4 regions of the Bradyrhizobium sp. i1.15.2 genome follow, and region 2 is predicted to be linked to each of the others. Evidence: predicted binding sites of a transcription regulator. Region 2 holds the regulator's gene; each other region holds the start of a gene.
The links. Region 2 encodes LexA, which represses DNA repair genes until DNA is damaged. Its sites were predicted from a motif close to TGTTCNNNNTGTGTTCNG; they were not measured.
Positions count from the first base shown of each region.

Region 1: ABIB80_RS01585 (ATP-dependent Clp protease adaptor ClpS) is a predicted target of LexA. The motif match lies at 2,421-2,438, and genes of this name have one in related genera.
Region 3: ABIB80_RS28070 (single-stranded DNA-binding protein) is a predicted target of LexA. The motif match lies at 1,315-1,332, and genes of this name have one in related genera.
Region 4: recA (recombinase RecA) is a predicted target of LexA. The motif match lies at 1,568-1,585, and genes of this name have one in related genera.

Region 1 is NZ_JBEPRQ010000001.1:319,583-323,792, reverse strand. Features, by position in the region: gene ABIB80_RS01595 (tannase/feruloyl esterase family alpha/beta hydrolase) at 1-644, shown strand, start outside; gene ABIB80_RS01590 (AAA family ATPase) at 670-1,437, opposite strand; gene ABIB80_RS01585 (ATP-dependent Clp protease adaptor ClpS) at 1,419-2,378, opposite strand; gene ABIB80_RS01580 (MarR family winged helix-turn-helix transcriptional regulator) at 2,599-3,072, shown strand; gene ABIB80_RS01575 (enoyl-CoA hydratase) at 3,084-3,854, shown strand; gene ABIB80_RS01570 (methyl-accepting chemotaxis protein) at 3,985-4,210, shown strand, end outside.
Region 2 is NZ_JBEPRQ010000017.1:24,903-29,112, reverse strand. Features, by position in the region: partial or broken gene ABIB80_RS25925 (ComEC/Rec2 family competence protein) at 1-409, shown strand, start outside; gene ABIB80_RS25920 (hypothetical protein) at 547-981, opposite strand; gene lexA (transcriptional repressor LexA) at 1,434-2,135, opposite strand; gene ABIB80_RS25910 (molybdopterin molybdotransferase MoeA) at 2,311-3,522, opposite strand; gene ABIB80_RS25905 (hypothetical protein) at 3,781-3,972, opposite strand; gene ABIB80_RS25900 (HAD family hydrolase) at 4,141-4,210, opposite strand, start outside.
Region 3 is NZ_JBEPRQ010000020.1:45,205-49,414, reverse strand. Features, by position in the region: gene ABIB80_RS28080 (outer membrane protein) at 1-27, opposite strand, end outside; gene ABIB80_RS28075 (outer membrane protein) at 255-1,037, opposite strand; gene ABIB80_RS28070 (single-stranded DNA-binding protein) at 1,497-1,994, shown strand; gene gyrA (DNA gyrase subunit A) at 2,367-4,210, shown strand, end outside.
Region 4 is NZ_JBEPRQ010000008.1:171,559-175,768, forward strand. Features, by position in the region: gene ABIB80_RS17395 (DUF2798 domain-containing protein) at 242-499, shown strand; gene ABIB80_RS17400 (hypothetical protein) at 1,201-1,368, opposite strand; gene recA (recombinase RecA) at 1,660-2,748, shown strand; gene ABIB80_RS17410 (hypothetical protein) at 2,854-3,828, shown strand; gene gcvP (aminomethyl-transferring glycine dehydrogenase) at 4,094-4,210, opposite strand, start outside.

The DNA of each region.
Region 1 (4,210 bases), on a different contig from region 2:
CGGGCTGGGGCGTGTCGGGCGAGGACACGCCGGCGGTTGGCCCGACCGGCGGCTGGGTCGCGTGGTGGCTCGGCACGGCGCCCCCGGCGCAGCCACCCGCGCCCAATAACGGCATCGCCTGGATCTACGGAGCCGGCGGCATCCAATATGTGTTCGCGCGCGATCCCAAGCTCGACGTGACGACGTATAAGCCGGAACAGCACAAGGCGCGGCTGCTCGAGGTCTCCAGTCTGATGGATTCCACCGACCCCGATCTCAGCCGCTTCCGCGCTCGCGGTGGCCGGCTGATCATGCTCGAACATATGGCGGACTATGCGCAGAGCCCTTATGCCGGCATCCGCTATTTCGAGAACGTCGAACGCAAGCTCGGCAAGGCCGAGACGGCCGAGTTCGCGCGGCTCTACGCCGCGCCCGGCGTCGACCATGTCGGCTCCGGCGCGCCGGCCAATGTCGACATGCTGAGCGCGCTGGTCGACTGGGTCGAAAAGGGCAAGGCGCCCGGCGATTTGGAAGTCGCCGAGCAGAAGGTCGAGGCGCCGTCGTTTGCGACGCTTCGCGCGCTGCCGCTGTGCCGCTGGCCGGCCTGGCCGCACTACAAGAGCGGTCCGGTGACGGAGGCGTCGAGCTTCACCTGCGCGCCGTAACAGGCGCGCCACGTCGGAGGAAGCGTCACCCGGTGGCCATTGCCTGCGCGCCGCCGAGCAGCTGCGCGTTAAGCCGGCCGCCGGAGAACAGCATGTCGTCGAGGGCTTCGTCGATATCGGCGGAGACCACGGTGTTGCCGCCGTCCCGCGCAATGCTTCCTTGCGCCAGCCGCCGCATCAGCTCCTTGATGAAGGCGCAACTCGTGCCGTCGCTACGCCGGGCAGCCTCTGCGATGACCGCCTCGTCGAGCGGCAGTCCCTTGCCGTAGAGCCGGACCAGCTTGCCGCGGCCGGTCTCGTTGGGTAGCGGCACTTCGATGGCTTGGTCGATGCGGCCGGGGCGACCCGCGAGAGCACCTTCGAGGTCCTCCGGCCGGTTGGTGGTCAGGACGAACAGGATGTCGGCATCTTCCTTCAGCCCGTCCATCTCGTTGAGCAGCTTGTTCAGCATGGATTCCTCACACGGCCCCATGTCATCGCGGTCACGGGCGATGAGATCGACATCCTCGATCACCACCATCGACGGCTGGAGCAGCCGTGCCAGGCTCATATAGGCGCCGAGCAGACCGATCTGTTCGGCCGTGATGATCAGCGTCGTATGCCCGGGCAAATGCGTTGCGAGATAGCGGATCGTGTGGGTCTTGCCGGTGCCCGGCGGGCCGTACAGCAAGATGCCTTTGCGGGTCGATTGGCCCAACCGGCGCAATTGGTCTCGGGTGTTGACGAAGGTCAGAACGTTGCGATCGAGCAGCCGCAGGGTCTGCTCCGGCAGGATCACCTCGTCGCGCGACACCTGCGGCAAGCGATGCACCGTGATGCCGCGCGAGCGACCGCGATAGTCGGAGTCCGCATCGAGCGACAGGATCTTGCCGCGATAGGTCCGCGCAGCCTGTACGGCTTCTTCCAATTCACTGAAGCATTGCTGGACCAGAGCCGCGCCTGCGGAACCTGAAGGCACCAGGATCTCGATTCGAATTCGGGCTCGCGACTGTATTCGCGGTGTGCGCAGAGCAAAACCGCATAGCGGAGATGATCCTGCTCACACAGCCATAGTCCGTTATCCAGACACTTGACCGGGCTCTTCTCGCCTACGTCGACGTCGGAATATTGCAGCGGGGCAATCGCGATCGCATAGCGGCCCTCCTTGAGCAGCCGTGGAATCGACAGCGTTTCGTAGCGCTGCTCCTCGTTCAATCCCACCAGCCGGATGGCCTTGCCGAAGAGCCGGTCGACTGCGGCCTGGAGATCGACCCGCATGTGGCCGGGAAATTGGCGGATCGTGGTCACGAGTTTGCTGCGCGCGGTGCTGGCAAGGTGCCAATCGAGAACGTCGCAAGCAAAGTCGAAATCTTCCTCTTGTTCGTTCGAGGGCTCATCCGCCGCACGCATGCAGTCGCTGCACAGCCAGACCGTGCGGTCGCCGATACGCACGTCCATCTGTCCCTCAGGCTTCCCGCAGAGTTCGCAAGGAGTTTTGACCGCCTCAAGCGTGACCTGCAGTCGATGGCCGGCCAGGCCGATGGATTGTTGCGCAGATTTGAAAAGGGCTTCGGCGACGGATTGAGGGTAAGGTCCGCAAACCGCCTTTTCCTTCTGCTCGATCTGGGTGATCAGCGCGGTCGCTTCACGGTCTGATTTGCCGAAGACCTGCCGAAGCAGATCCATCACGAATTGGTCCGGCGTATCATCGTCATTATGAATTACGAGCTGGGTCGGCTGGTTCTCGCCACGCACACTGTTCATCACGAAAGACCTCCGGGACAATCTATGATTGAATAGAACGAACAGGGAACACAAAAAGAAGCGACCGTCAAGCGGGGCGGCGGCGACTAATTGCGATTGGTGGCTGAGGTCCTGGTGCGCCGGTGCGGCCCTGTTCCTCGACGACTGCCGCGGCACATCGACCTAGCCGCCGCTCTTTGACAATCTGAACCGCTTCGACTATCTATTTCGCATGCGAAATAAAGCAGCCGGCGCGGGGCATCATCGGCTGATCTACCTGTTGAGCGTTGCGCAGCGGCGCTTGCAGCGCTGGATGGCGACGCAGCCTTCGACCGAGGTCACGCCGGCGCAGGCAGGACTCCTGTTCATCCTCGGCAAGCGGGACGGCGTCCTGATGGGCGAGGCGGGCACGGCGCTCGATCTGGGGCCGGCCGGCATCTCCGGCCTCGTCGATCGCACGGCGGCTGCAAGATTGATCGAGCGACGGGCCGATCGCGAGGACGGGCGCGCCTGGCGTATCTGGCTGACGCCGAAGGGCCGTGCAGCGCTCGCACAGGCAAAGGCCAACGCGGCACAGGTCAACGCTGCCTTGACGGACGGATTCACCAGTGCGGAGATCGATACCATCGCGCGCTGGCTGACCAGCATTCAGGACAAGTTTCCAAGAGAACTTCCAACAGAGCCTTTGAGAGATCCAGAGGAATAGAGGAGAGACCCATGACCGAGCACGTCCGGATCGAGAACGACGGCGGAATTCTTACGCTCACGCTGGCGCGACCCGACAAGAAGAACGCGCTGACGGATGCGATGTACGGCAAGCTTGCCGATGCCATCGAGTCCGCCGAGTCCGATGCGTTGGCCCGCGTGATCCTGATCCGCGGCGAAGGCGACATGTTCACTGCCGGCAACGACGTCGGCGAATTCGCGGCGGTCGCAGCGGGCAAGTCGGAAGGAAGCCGCAACGTCGTGCGCTTCATCCAGTCGCTGGCGCGCTGCACCCGGCCCTTGGTTGCCGCGGTGCAGGGCCGCGCCGTCGGCGTCGGCGCCACGATGCTGCTGCATTGCGACCTCGTCGTACTCGCCGACAACGCGCAATTGTCGACTCCCTTCGTCAGCCTTGCGCTGGTGCCGGAAGCCGCCTCCAGTCTGCTGATGCCGGCGCGCATCGGCTACGCGCGGGCCTACGAGATGTTCGCGCTGGGCGAGACGGTGCCGGCCAAATCCGCGCTGGAATGGGGGCTCGCCAACCGCGTGGTGCCGCTCGACAAGCTCGATGCCGAGGCGCTCGCGCTGGCGCAGCGTCTTGCCCGTCAGCCGGCCGGCGCGCTCACCGCCACCAAGAAGCTGATGCGCAATGGCGAGGCGCTGGTCGCGCAGATGAATGCCGAAGGCGAGCAGTTCGGACTGCGCCTGCGCACCGCCGAGGCGCGCGAGGCCTTCACGGCGTTCGCGGAACGCCGCCCGCCGGATTTCACCAAGGTTGCGTGATGGCCGGGGCCGGGGCTCCTTGGGCCGGAAACTCACGCCCATTCGATTAAAACCTTAACGGAACATTGGCATGTCGCGGGGCAAGGTGGTGCCCGAAGAATAGGCCCCCGACACCAGGCCCCCGACAACCATGGCAATGTTTAAGAAATCGGTAAGTTCGCTTCTCCTGACCTTGATGGCCCTGCTGGCCGCGGGTGCGCTGGCCTCTACGGCGATCCAGATGGTTGGGGCGTTCGGCCGCTATAGCGACAGCCTGGAGACCGCGCGGCTCGCCGCCGCCGACAAGGCGATCTTCCAGGGCGTGCTGGCGCTGCGCCACAATCGCGGCGATGCGCAGAGCGCAATCCTCGGCGAGG
Region 2 (4,210 bases):
TCCGCGCGATGCCGGCAGAGCCTCGCTGGCTGATGGCGTGTCCTGTGACGAATCCGGCTGCGTGACGCCACTGATCGACGGGAGGCTGGTCGCGCTGGCACTGCGGGTCGACGCTCTCGCCGACGATTGCAGTCGGGCCGCGCTGGTGGTGACGACGCGTCCCGCGCCGCCCGATTGCGCGGCGATGGTGGTCGATCGGCAGCGGCTCGCCAGCCAGAGCGCACTGGCGCTGACGCAGCGTGGTGACGGATTTGTGGTTCAGGCGGTGAGGGCGAGAGGCACGAGCCGCCCCTGGTTGCCGGTCGGCGCCGGCGAGGGTGATTTCGACGGCAGCCTTGCGCCGAAGGCGACCGCGCCCCGCATCAAGGACGCAACGCCGGCGGAGACCGACTTGCAGGCCGACGATTGATCTGATGGTGCGGAGCAACGCAGCGGGTCGGTGCGTCCGCTCGGATTCGCTGGCGCAAACCACACCATCTCGCCGGCCACGGCCGGCGATGGCAATTCAATCCTGACCTCCGACCTCGTAGCCGGAGGGCGGCTGTTTCAGCCGATCGGCAGGTGCGTGACGGTCGGCTGCCTGTCGGCGATGATCTGCGCCTTGTGCTCGCGCTCGATGACCGACTGGGTCACAGGCAGTTGCAGCACGGTCGCGCGCTGGCCTTCGACGAGCTGCGTCACCAGCACAAATTTGCCGTCGGGGAATTCGATCGCGTCATGATGGCGGTCGGGAACGTGCGGATCGATCTTGCCGAACTTGCCCACGCGGGAATTGATGGTCCGCGTCCAGATCCAGCGATTGTCGTAGCGGACGTCGTCTGCGAAGGCGAGCTCCGTTCCCGGCAGCAGGCAGACGGCAACAGACGGATCGGCTGCGGAGGCGAAGCCGCGCGTCGAGGTGCCGCGGAAATTTGTCGTGACGATCGTCTCGCCGACTTCGGCGGGGCGCGACGCGACGGCATGCAGGCTGTAGTCACACATCGGGTGCTCCTCATGCTGGGATAGCAACCCACGTCTCTTATCGAGGCGCAGGCCTCTATCAGAGTTGAAGCACGAAAGCTCTGCTCGGTTGTGGGCAAATCTGCGGCTGGTTTCCGCAAGCCGCGATCACATTATCTTTCCCGAATTCAATAGGAACAAAGAGAGTTGCGATGCATTCGGGAGGCGCATGCGCGAATATTGCCGGCTGGTGCAACGACCTCGATCGCTGCTCGCTGTTTCCTCGCACACTCGAGCCGCGAAGCGGTGCTGTTTCGGTGCTGCTTCTTGGGCGTCGCGAGTAGCCAGCGCCGGAGCAGGGGCCGGATAGTCTGTGCAGAACCAGAAAGACTATCCAGCCGGAGCGGACGATGATCCGCTCCAATCTCTGACCGGCGATGCCGATCGGAAGCGCGCGAGGCGCCAACTTCTCCAGGTATCAAGTACGTCCGGTATCAGTACTTCCGGTAAAGCCCGATCAGCTTGCCCTGAATCTTCACCCGATTGGGCGGCAGGATGCGGACCTCATAGGCAGCGTTGGCGGGCTCGAGCGCGATCGAGGCGCCGCGACGGCGGAAGCGCTTCAGCGTCGCTTCCTCGTCGTCGATCAGCGCCACCACGATGTCGCCGGTATCGGCGCTCTCGTTGCGCTGAATCAGCGCCATGTCGCCGTCAAGGATGCCGGCATCAACCATGGAATCACCGCGCACTTCCAGCGCGTAATGTTCGCCCGAGCCGAGCATGTCGGGCGGTACGCTGATGGTGTGGCTGCGTGTCTGCAACGCCTCGATCGGCGTGCCGGCCGCGATGCGGCCCATCACCGGTACCGCCACGGGGCGTTCGCCCTCGTCCGCGGGCAGGCTGGAGCCCGCACGCACCTTGCCGAGATTGCCCTCGATGACGCTGGGGGTGAAGCCGCGGCGGCTGCCGGCGGCTGCCTGGAGCTCCGGCAGCTTGATGACTTCAATCGCACGGGCGCGGTTGGGCAGGCGTCGGATGAAGCCACGCTCCTCGAGCGCCGTGATCAGGCGATGGATGCCCGACTTCGAGCGCAGATCGAGCGCATCCTTCATCTCGTCGAAGGAGGGCGGCACGCCGCTTTCCTTCAGACGTTCACTGATGAACCGCAGAAGCTCGTATTGTTTGCGCGTTAACATCTCGACCAAAGTCCCCCGGTTGATGTCGTCCGATTCCGAGACGCAGAATTCGGCAATAAGCCGCTACATGCTCGAAACAAATCATGAACGGACACTATATGTTCGATACATGTTCCGCAACTGCTTAATTTACCGTGAACAGAGCAAAGTTCGCGGAACGCGCGTTGCGGGGTGCTCAGACGGGGAGCCGCAACACTTCGCAAGCCGTGCCGGCTTCGGCCTTCGGCGCGAATGGTGCGCGCACGAGAAGTACCTGTGCTGCAGCGAGATTCGCAAGCAGCGAAGAGTCCTGATGATTGACGGGAAGAACGACGCGTGTGCCATCGTCACGCTCCTCCAGATGCGCGCGCAGATAGTCCTCGCGCTGGTCGTTGGCGCCGACGCCGCGGCCGAGCACGGCGCGTTCGCGGCGATGGTGAATCACTGAACGGCCCGACAGGGCGCGAATCAGCGGCACCATGAACAGGAAAGCGCACACGTAGGACGACACGGGATTGCCCGGCAGGCCGATCACACCCATTGCGCCGAGTCGCCCGTGCATCATCGGCTTGCCTGGCCGCATCGCGATCTTCCAGAACGCCATCGCGATGCCTTCGTCCCGCAGTGCCTGCTGGACCAGATCGTGGTCGCCGACCGATGCGCCGCCGGTCGTGATCAGGATGTCGGCGCCGCTCTCGCGGGCGCGGCGGATGCCGGCGGTGGTCGCCTCCAGCGTGTCGGCGGCAATACCGAGGTCGATCGTCTCGGCGCCTTCGCTGCGGGCGAGCGCGTGCAGGGCGTAGCCGTTGGAATAGACGATCTGGCCGTGGCCTGGCGTGGTGCCTGGCATCACCAGCTCGTCGCCGGTGGCGAGAATCGCGACCTTTGGACGCCTGAAAACGACAAGGTGCGGATGATTCATCCCGGCAGCGAGCGCGAGGTCGCGCTCGGTGACACGGCTTCCCTTGCGCAGGAGCACGTCACCCTCGCGGAAATCGACGCCGGCGGGGCGGATGTGCCGACCGGCGATCGCGGCTTCCTTGATCATGATCCGCTTGCCGGCTGCGACCGTGTCCTCCTGGATCACGACGGCGTCCGCGCCACCGGGAACGACGCCGCCGGTGAAGATCCGTACGGCCTCGCCGGCGCCGATCGTCCCGGCGAACGGTCGGCCCGCCGCGACTTCGCCGACCACGGTGAGCTCCGAATCGATCGTCGCGGCATCGGCCGCGCGCACCGCGTAGCCGTCCATCGCCGACATCGCCTGCGGCGGCTGCGTGCGCCGCGCCGCGAGGTCACGCGCGAGCACGCGATGATGGGCCTCGTCGAGGGAAATCATTTCTTCCGGCAGCGGCTCTGCACCCGCCAGCACCGCGGCAAGCGCGTCGGAAACCGGCATCAAGGCCACGGCGAAAACTCCTGCTCGGCACGTTCGGGCGAATGTTCCGCACGTCTTCTAGCCGAGCGCGGGCGCAGAGGCAAAAACCGCTGAGCGGGCACAGTCATCCCGCCGCTTCACATTGTTCCGGAAGGCAGGATCAAGCGCGTCGCGGCATGATGCGAAGAACCTGACAAATCGGCAGGAGAGCGGCCATGGAAGCGACGAAAATCACGGCAAGGAAAATCACGGCAAGGCGAGAACGACGAGCGCCCCGGGCTGCATCGATCAGCTCCCTGCCTGCCCGGGAGTTACGTCGGGCGCCTTGGCTCCCTGGTCTTTGTCGGGCAGCGGATCGGCCTGGGATTTCAGGTCGGCGGCCTTGCTCACAAGCTTGGCGGAAAGGTCCGAATCTGAAGTTGTCCTGGCGAATTCAAGAAGAAGAGAGGCCTGCTTGGTGAGGTAGGTTTTGCCCAGCACGATGATGCATCCGTCCGTAGAAGTCCCAACGGACTCTAAGAGTCCGGAAGGCGGTATTCCGTTCCCGGAACTCTGTACAAAAATGCACAAAGTGATCGGGTTCCTCAATTTCTCAAAATTGGTCCCGGCGGGCGGTGCCGCCGTGGGTTTCGCGACACCGACTCCTCGTCAAATGCCCAATGCCTTCAATGCGTTCCCGACGTCACGCGGCGAGGTCACATGCACCGCCGTCAAGCCG
Region 3 (4,210 bases), on a different contig from region 2:
GGCCGAAGCCAACCAAATCTTTTTCATCTTCAGTAATCCCAGTCCCAGTTTCTGTTGTCCCTCCCTGTTCCGGAAGAGCATCGGACGCCGTGGTCCAACTGATATCGTCCATACACCGGTGAAGCCGCAAGTTGTGTCACTGAAAAGCAACAGCGATCGGAAAACGGAACGGCTATTGACCTATTGATATCGCAGAACCGCACAGCAAAAGGCCGGCACGAGGCCGGCCTTCGAAGTGCTCTATTCCAGCGCGATCAGTACTTTGCGATGACCGGACCGCCCCAGCGATAGTTCAAGCGGACGAGGCCCATGTCGACGTCCTGGCGAATCCGGTCGCTGCCGAAAACCGCACCCGCGGGCGTTGTGAAGCCGATCGTGCGATCGCCAAGGAAGATGTGGTCGTATTCAAAGCCCAGCGACCAGTTGGGAGCGAAGCCGAACTCCAGACCGGCCCCGACCGTGCCACCCCAGCGAGTCTCCCGCGCCGAGGCCAGCAGCGCGCCCGCGCCGGGCGTGCCCGCCGCAGCGTAGATGTCGTATTTGTCGCCGACGACGGCGGCGCCGCCCTTCACGTAAAGCAGCACGTTGTTCCAGGCGTAACCGATCTGACCGGTGATGAGCCCGAAAGAGTCGATGCGGGAACGGTTGCGATCACCCGTGACCAGGGCGGTGCCGGGGAAAAGTGTGCTCACGTTGTCGCCCCGGAAGTCGGCCCAGTTGCCTTGGCCTTCGAGGCCGAACACCCAATTGGTGGACTGCCAGCGATAGCCGATCTGGCCACCGACCGTGCCGCCGACCGCGTTATGGCAGCCTTCCCCGACCAAAACGCCGGTCGCGGGCGTGACGAAGTCCCAGCACGTGTGGCTCGAGCCACCGCCGCCGTTGATGCCGATGTAGAAGCCGCTCCAATCGTAGATGGTGGCAATCGCCGGCGCCGGAGCCTTGGTGTAGGGACGCGCGGCAAGATCCGCCGCGCTCGCGGGAGCCGACAGGCCCATCGCCACTGCACTGATTGCACCAATAAGAAGCTTATTCATTGCCAGTCTCCCCAGGTTCGTCCGCTTCTTTCTTCCCCGAAGCGGTTGATCAGGCACGAGGGCCCATATGATTTAAGTCCGAGGAAACCGTAGCTCTGCGGAGCGGCAAAGTCCGTCTCCGAAATGCAACAAGAACGGGGCCGTGCGAGGACCCACAACTTGCTGAATGTTAAGTTCTTTCCTTCGCTTTTGGGAACCTACAAAGGTTCCAATCGACGCGTGCCTTCCCGCAGTACATTGGCCGATCGACGCCACATATTCGATGCGGAAGTTCGCCAAGAACAAATCTGGAACATGCCGGAGGTCGATGCTATATGTGGGGATAACCGGAGGGGCGACGGACTGATCGTCGTCCGCAAGCGTTCGGCGAGCGTATAGGGTCGCCTCAACAGGCACGGTGGAGCGCGGGGAGCGGACCGGCCTTCTTGAATTCAGTGGCATTCGGAGCGGAGAGCGGAGATGGCGGGAAGCGTCAACAAGGTCATTCTGGTTGGAAATCTCGGCAAGGATCCTGAAATCCGCCGCACCCAGGACGGGCGGCCGATCGCCAATCTGAGCGTCGCCACCTCGGAGACCTGGCGCGACAAGGCGACCGGCGAGCGCAAGGAAAAGACCGAGTGGCACCGCGTCGTGATCTTCAATGAAGGGCTCTGCAAGGTCGCCGAACAGTATCTGAAGAAGGGCGCCAAGATTTACGTCGAGGGTGCGCTCCAGACCCGCAAATGGACCGACCAGAGCGGTGTTGAAAAGTACTCGACCGAAGTCGTGCTGCAGGGCTTCAACTCCACCCTGACGATGCTGGACGGCCGTAGTGGCGGCGGGGGAGGCGGCAGCTTCGGCGACGAGCCGGGCGGCGATTTCGGCTCCTCCGGTCCGGTCAGCAGCGCGCCGCGGCGACCCGTTGCCGCCGGCGGCGGTGGCCGCAACAGCGACATGGACGACGACATCCCGTTCTGAGCGATTCCGTTCTGAGAACGAGGCATATCGATGCGGAGGCGCCGGCCGCGTGGGCGGCGCTTCTCATCTCGTGTCAAAAAATCCCACTAATCGGCAGGACGGGCTCGGGATTTCCGGGCCCGCTTCATGTTTGGGGTGAGCTCGGATTGCGGCTTGGCAAACGCGCTGACGGGGCAAGCTCGCCGGTCGGTTTTCCACGTGTTACCGGCGATTTTGCAAGGCCGATGCGGGGGCTGCCCGAGGCACCGCTCGCAAGGGCTTAAGTTGTTGGAAAAATAGGCGGAAAAAGCGCTTCCCAGATCCCCGCGAGGGTGGTTATCAGAGGCTCGATGCGCTATATGATTCCCAGATAAAACCTCATCGGATTTCCCCTTGGCTGACGACGACGACAAGCCCGGCGACCAGCCGGCGCAACCCTCGGATATTCGCCCCGTCTCCATCTTCGAGGAGATGAAGAAGTCCTATCTCGACTACGCCATGAGCGTGATTGTGGCGCGTGCGCTGCCTGACGCCCGCGACGGCCTGAAGCCGGTGCATCGGCGCATCCTGTACTCGATGAACGAGCAGGGGCACACGCCGGACAAGAAGTACGTCAAGTCCGCCCGCGTGGTCGGTGACGTCATCGGTAAATATCATCCGCATGGCGACCAGTCGATCTACGACGCCATGGTCCGGATGGCGCAGGACTTCTCCATGCGCGTGCCGCTGATCGACGGTCAGGGCAATTTCGGCTCGGTCGACGGCGATCCTCCGGCTGCCTATCGTTATACTGAAGCCCGATTGACGAAGGTGGCGCTGGCTCTGCTGGCCGACATCGACAAGGACACGGTCGACTTCCAGCCGAACTACGACAACAACGAGACCGAACCGTCGGTCTTGCCGGCCAAGTTCCCGAACCTGCTCGTCAACGGCGCCGGCGGCATCGCAGTCGGCATGGCGACCAACATCCCGCCGCACAATCTCGGCGAAGTCATCGACGCCTGCGTCGCGCTGATCGACAACCCCGCGCTCACCATCGACGAGCTCATCAACATCGTGCCGGGACCGGATTTCCCGACCGGCGGCGTCATCCTCGGACGGCAGGGCATCCGCGCCGCCTATCACCTCGGGCGCGGCTCGGTCATGATGCGCGGCAAGGTCGCGATCGAGACCATCCGCAAGGAGCGCGAGGCGATCATCATCAGCGAAATTCCCTACCAGGTGAACAAGGCGACGATGGTCGAGCGCATCGCCGAGCTGGTCAAGGAAAAGAAGATCGAAGGCATCGGCGACCTGCGCGACGAATCGGATCGCGACGGCTACCGCGTCGTCATCGAACTGAAGCGCGACGCCGTGCCGGATGTGGTGCTGAATCAGCTCTACAGGTTCACGCCGCTGCAGACGAGCTTCGGCGTCAACATGGTGGCGCTCGACAGCGGCCGTCCGCGGATCATGCATCTGAAGGACCTGCTGGCGATCTTCGTCGACTTCCGCGAGCGCGTCGTCACGCGGCGCACCAAGTTCCTGCTCGCCAAGGCCCGTGATCGCGCCCATATCCTGGTCGGTCTGGCGATCGCGGTCGCCAATATCGACGAGATGATCCGCGTCATCCGGACCTCGCCCGACCCGACCACCGCCCGCGACACCCTGATGTCGCGCGACTGGCCGGCCCGGGACGTCGAGGACATGCTGACGCTGATCGACGATCCGCGCCACCGCATCAGCGAGAACGGTACGATCCGGCTGTCGATGGAGCAGGCGAGGGCCATTCTCGATTTGCGCCTGCAACGCCTCACCGCACTCGGCCGTGACGAAATCCGCGAGGAACTCGACAAGCTCGCCGGCGAAATCGCCGACTATCTCGACATCCTGCGCTCGCGCGACCGCGTGCTTGAAATCATCAAGTCCGAGCTCGCCGAGGTGAAGGCCGAGTTCGCGACCCCGCGCCGCACCGTCATCATCGAGCAGGAAGGCGAGGTCGAGGACGAGGACCTGATCCAGCGCGAGGACATGGTCGTCACCGTCTCGCACGCCGGCTACGTCAAGCGCGTGCCGCTGTCGGCCTACCGTGCCCAGCGCCGCGGCGGCAAGGGCCGCGCCGGCATGCAGACCCGCGACGAGGATTTTGTCAGCCGGCTGTTCGTGGCGTCCACGCATACTCCGATGCTGTTCTTCTCCTCGCGCGGCCAGGTCTACAAGATCAAGGTCTGGCGCCTGCCGATGGCCGCGCCGAACGC
Region 4 (4,210 bases), on a different contig from region 2:
CTCCCAACCCTGAGAACATGCCGGGCGGCATAATATTCCAGGGAAAGCCAAATCTGTCGGTAAGCCCCGGATAGCGCATGGCTATCCCGCAAACGCACGCGCTGCCGCCCAGCGGCGGCGCGAGGCCTCTCCGTGGTTCTCCGGCCAAGAACAGAGTTCCTGGGATGGGTCAGGGCGCCTTCCCGAACGCGGCGGCATGTGCCTTGCTTGGCCCGATGACGGTCAGCAACATGGGCGCGTCATGCCGGGCATTCCCCGCCGCTATTCTCATTTCGTGTTCGGAATCATCCAGTCCGGACTGACCTCGCTGATCGCCGCGGGCATCGCCAGCCTTCCCGCAGGGAACGCGCTGGACTTCCTGGCGCACTGGCTGGTGTCGTGGCTGATCGCATGGGCGGCGATGCTGCCGATCGTGCTGCTCGCAGCGCCGGCGATCCGCGCCTTCTCGCTGCGCCTGACGCAGGAGGAGGGCGGCTCGCAAACCGGCCGGCCGGCATGAAAATCAGCATGAAAAAACCCCGCTTGGAAGAGCCAAGCGGGGAGAAGGTTATTGGAGGCTGAGGTGCTGGGCTGCAACACCATAGCCAGGCGACTCTAGCCGGCTCAGCTTACGACAGCCTGACAAGGCCCGGCGATGACAGCGAAAGCCGGAGCTCGGGGGCCGCAGACTGGCCCCGCACCGGTCCCAATTTCGACATCCGTTCGCACAACTCAGGACACAACCGCAGGCGAGATTTCGCAGCGACGGTGCTGCCATGGGGGAAACGTGGCGCACCGGCAACGGGGTGGCATCATGGACAACGTAGAGCGGTCATTCGCCGCCGCGACGGCGGCTGGCTTCGTAGTGCTGGTGATCGGCATCGGATTGCTGGTTCTGCTGTAGGCGGGGTTGGGTGCCGGGAGACGGCTCCGGGGTGGAAAGGCCCATGCGCGCCTTTCAAAAACGCGAAAACAACCCCATGCACAGTAGCCCGCCCACAAATTCCGTCGTGCCATCAATGGCTTACTGGTAGTATTTAGATACCATATGGGCACGGACTCGCCTCCATGGCCGTCCGAATCCCGATTCCCGTGCCGATTCCCTGAGATCAAAGGGCGCTGCTCCGGGATCGTCGCCAGCGCGTTGCCGCTGGCAAACACCGACGCCTGCCGAGTCGGCAAGCGGGTCTCGGTCAGCTCCTAAGCGCTCGTCCTCGCGGCCTAATGAACCTTGATCGCGTCCAGCGGCAAATGGAGCTCGGCGGCACGCTCTTCGCGATCCTTCTTGCGGAACTCATTCTCCTTGCGCTCGAACTTGATCATCTCCTCCCGCGCCGCCTCCAGCAGCGGATTGCGCCGGTTCGTATCGTGATGCGTGTTATTCGTCATGACTGAGGTCCCCAGAGTTGCGGTCCCGTCCAAGAGTCCGATGCAAGACTCCCATGCAAGAGTCCCATCCCAGAGAAGGCCGCAGACCGCGAAAAGGTTCGGTGCCGCAGGATTACGGAATTCTGACGGCGCGCAGGGCATCCGTCTTTGATGCGCGTCAGGCCAGCACCAAAATCCGCAAAAGAACATATTGCGAACCTAGAACAAATAGAGTACATTGATTTTATCGCCGCGCCGCCCCGCCAGCCGTTTGTCCCTCTAGCGAATCCTCGCCATAAGGAGCACGACCCAATGTCCACCACTGCCCTGCGTATCGTCGAAGGATCTTCCATGGACAAGAGTAAAGCTCTGGCCGCCGCGCTCTCCCAGATCGAGCGGCAGTTCGGCAAGGGCTCGGTGATGAAGCTCGGCAAGAACGACCGCTCGATGGATGTCGAGGCGGTCTCTTCGGGCTCGTTGGGGCTCGATATCGCGCTCGGGATCGGGGGCCTGCCGAAGGGGCGCGTCGTGGAGATCTACGGGCCGGAATCCTCGGGCAAGACCACGCTGGCGCTGCACACGGTGGCGGAAGGGCAGAAGAAGGGCGGCATCTGCGCCTTCATCGACGCCGAGCACGCGCTCGACCCGGTCTATGCGCGCAAGCTGGGTGTCAATATCGACGAGCTCCTGATCTCGCAGCCGGACACCGGCGAGCAGGCGCTGGAAATCTGCGACACGCTGGTGCGCTCCGGCGCGGTCGACGTGCTGGTGATCGATTCGGTCGCGGCCCTGGTGCCGAAGGCCGAGCTCGAGGGCGAGATGGGCGATGCTCTGCCGGGTCTGCAGGCTCGTCTGATGAGCCAGGCGCTGCGCAAGCTGACGGCGTCCATCAACAAGTCCAATACCATGGTGATCTTCATCAACCAGATCCGCATGAAGATCGGTGTGATGTACGGCTCGCCGGAAACCACCACCGGCGGCAACGCCCTGAAATTCTATGCCTCGGTTCGCCTCGACATCCGCCGCATCGGCGCGATCAAGGAGCGCGACGAAGTGGTCGGCAACACCACCCGCGTCAAGGTCGTCAAGAACAAGCTGGCGCCGCCGTTCAAGCAGGTCGAGTTCGACATCATGTACGGCGAGGGCGTTTCCAAGATGGGCGAGATCCTCGATCTCGGCGTCAAGGCCGGCATCGTCGAGAAATCCGGCGCATGGTTCTCCTATGACAGCCAGCGTCTTGGCCAGGGTCGCGAGAATTCGAAGGCGTTTCTGAAGGCCAACCCCGACATCACCGCCAAGATCGAGACCTCGATCCGCCAGAACTCCGGCCTGATCGCCGAACAGATTCTCGCCGGCAGCCCCGAGCGTGACGCCGACGGCGAGGAGCCGGGCGACGAGTAAGCTTCAACAGTAAAGTTTTTCGCGAGGAGCGGGCGCTGAGGACGTTGAGTTGCCGACGTCTTCGGCGCCTGTTTCGTTTGGGTTTGGTCGTGCTCGGGGGGCGCGATGAAGCGTCTGATCTTGACCAGTTCGTCCGGAAGCGAGCTCGCACGATCGGGGTTGGCGGAGCTTGTCATCTCATCCTCGTTTCACTTTGAGTGGGGACCTCTGCCCTCGCCCGAGAAGCTCGTAGCCTATTTCGCGGCGCGTTCGGCGAATCTCGGGCCCGGTGATCATTGGTCTGATTGGGCCATCCGGTGGCCCAAGAGCATCAAGGACCGCAAAGACTTGTCCCTTGCGGACTTCTGCGAGCAATATGACGTGGTTGAACTTTGGTTCGATCCAGCTCCCCGGGATCAATTGCAGCTCGTCTGCCTGCTGGACCACCTCAGCTCCTGCTCCTCGCTGGTGCCAAAGCTTAGACTTCGACTCGTCTCATCCGAGCTGACGACAGCACACGGTGAGGATCTCGCTGCATCCGAGCCGCACATTCATGTCGTGCCTATTAGGGCCCAGGAATTCGAGACTGCCCGGTTGGCGTGGTCGGCCTACCGCGCGATGACCCCTGAGGCGTGCGTCGATCTCCTTCACCAGGATCTCAGTGCATTGCTGATGCTGCGCCCGGCCTTGCTCGATCTCTTGGCAGAACTCCCGTCGCCTTCGACCGGACTCGGTGCGACCGAGATGCGGTTCTTGGAGATGCTTGCCAGAGGGTTTGCGAACACGGGTTCGTTGTTTCACCTGCGCTCGCATCGGCGCACGTTCGTGTTTGGAGAGACTGAGTTGGGTCGGTTGCTCGACGGGCTCGCGCTCGGCCCCAGGCCCGCAGTGGCCGGATTGGACGACGAACTGCGGACAATCGATCGCGAGAATCACAGGGATCGCCACGCCGCATATGTACGCAGCCGACTGTCACTGACGGAGTTCGGGGAGGCTGTCCTGGCCCACCAGGAGGATTTCAGTCGCCACAATCCGATCGACCGCTGGTGGGGCGGCACGCATCTGACCAATGATCGGCTGTGGCGTTACGGCCATGTTTGACGAAACCTTGAGGCTGCGAGCATGACACGGCTCGTTATCACGACTGACTCGTCCATCGCCGGCGCCATTCAACGGGCGGGCTTTGCCGACCTCGTGATTGCGATCGAGCGCCGAATGGTCTGGGGACCGTGGGCCTTAGATAAATAAAATCGTCTGCCGTAGGCTGTAGGATGGGTAGAGCGAAGCGAAACCCATCGCACTTTCCATCCTTAGAACGGAATGCAGTGATGGGTTTCGCTGCGCTCTACCCATCCTACGCAGCGTCTTACTCCGCCGCCTCCGCGTAATCGCTCACCGGCGGGCACGAGCACACCAGATTGCGGTCGCCATAGACATTGTCGACGCGCCCGACCGGGGACCAGTATTTGTCGTTGCGCGAGGT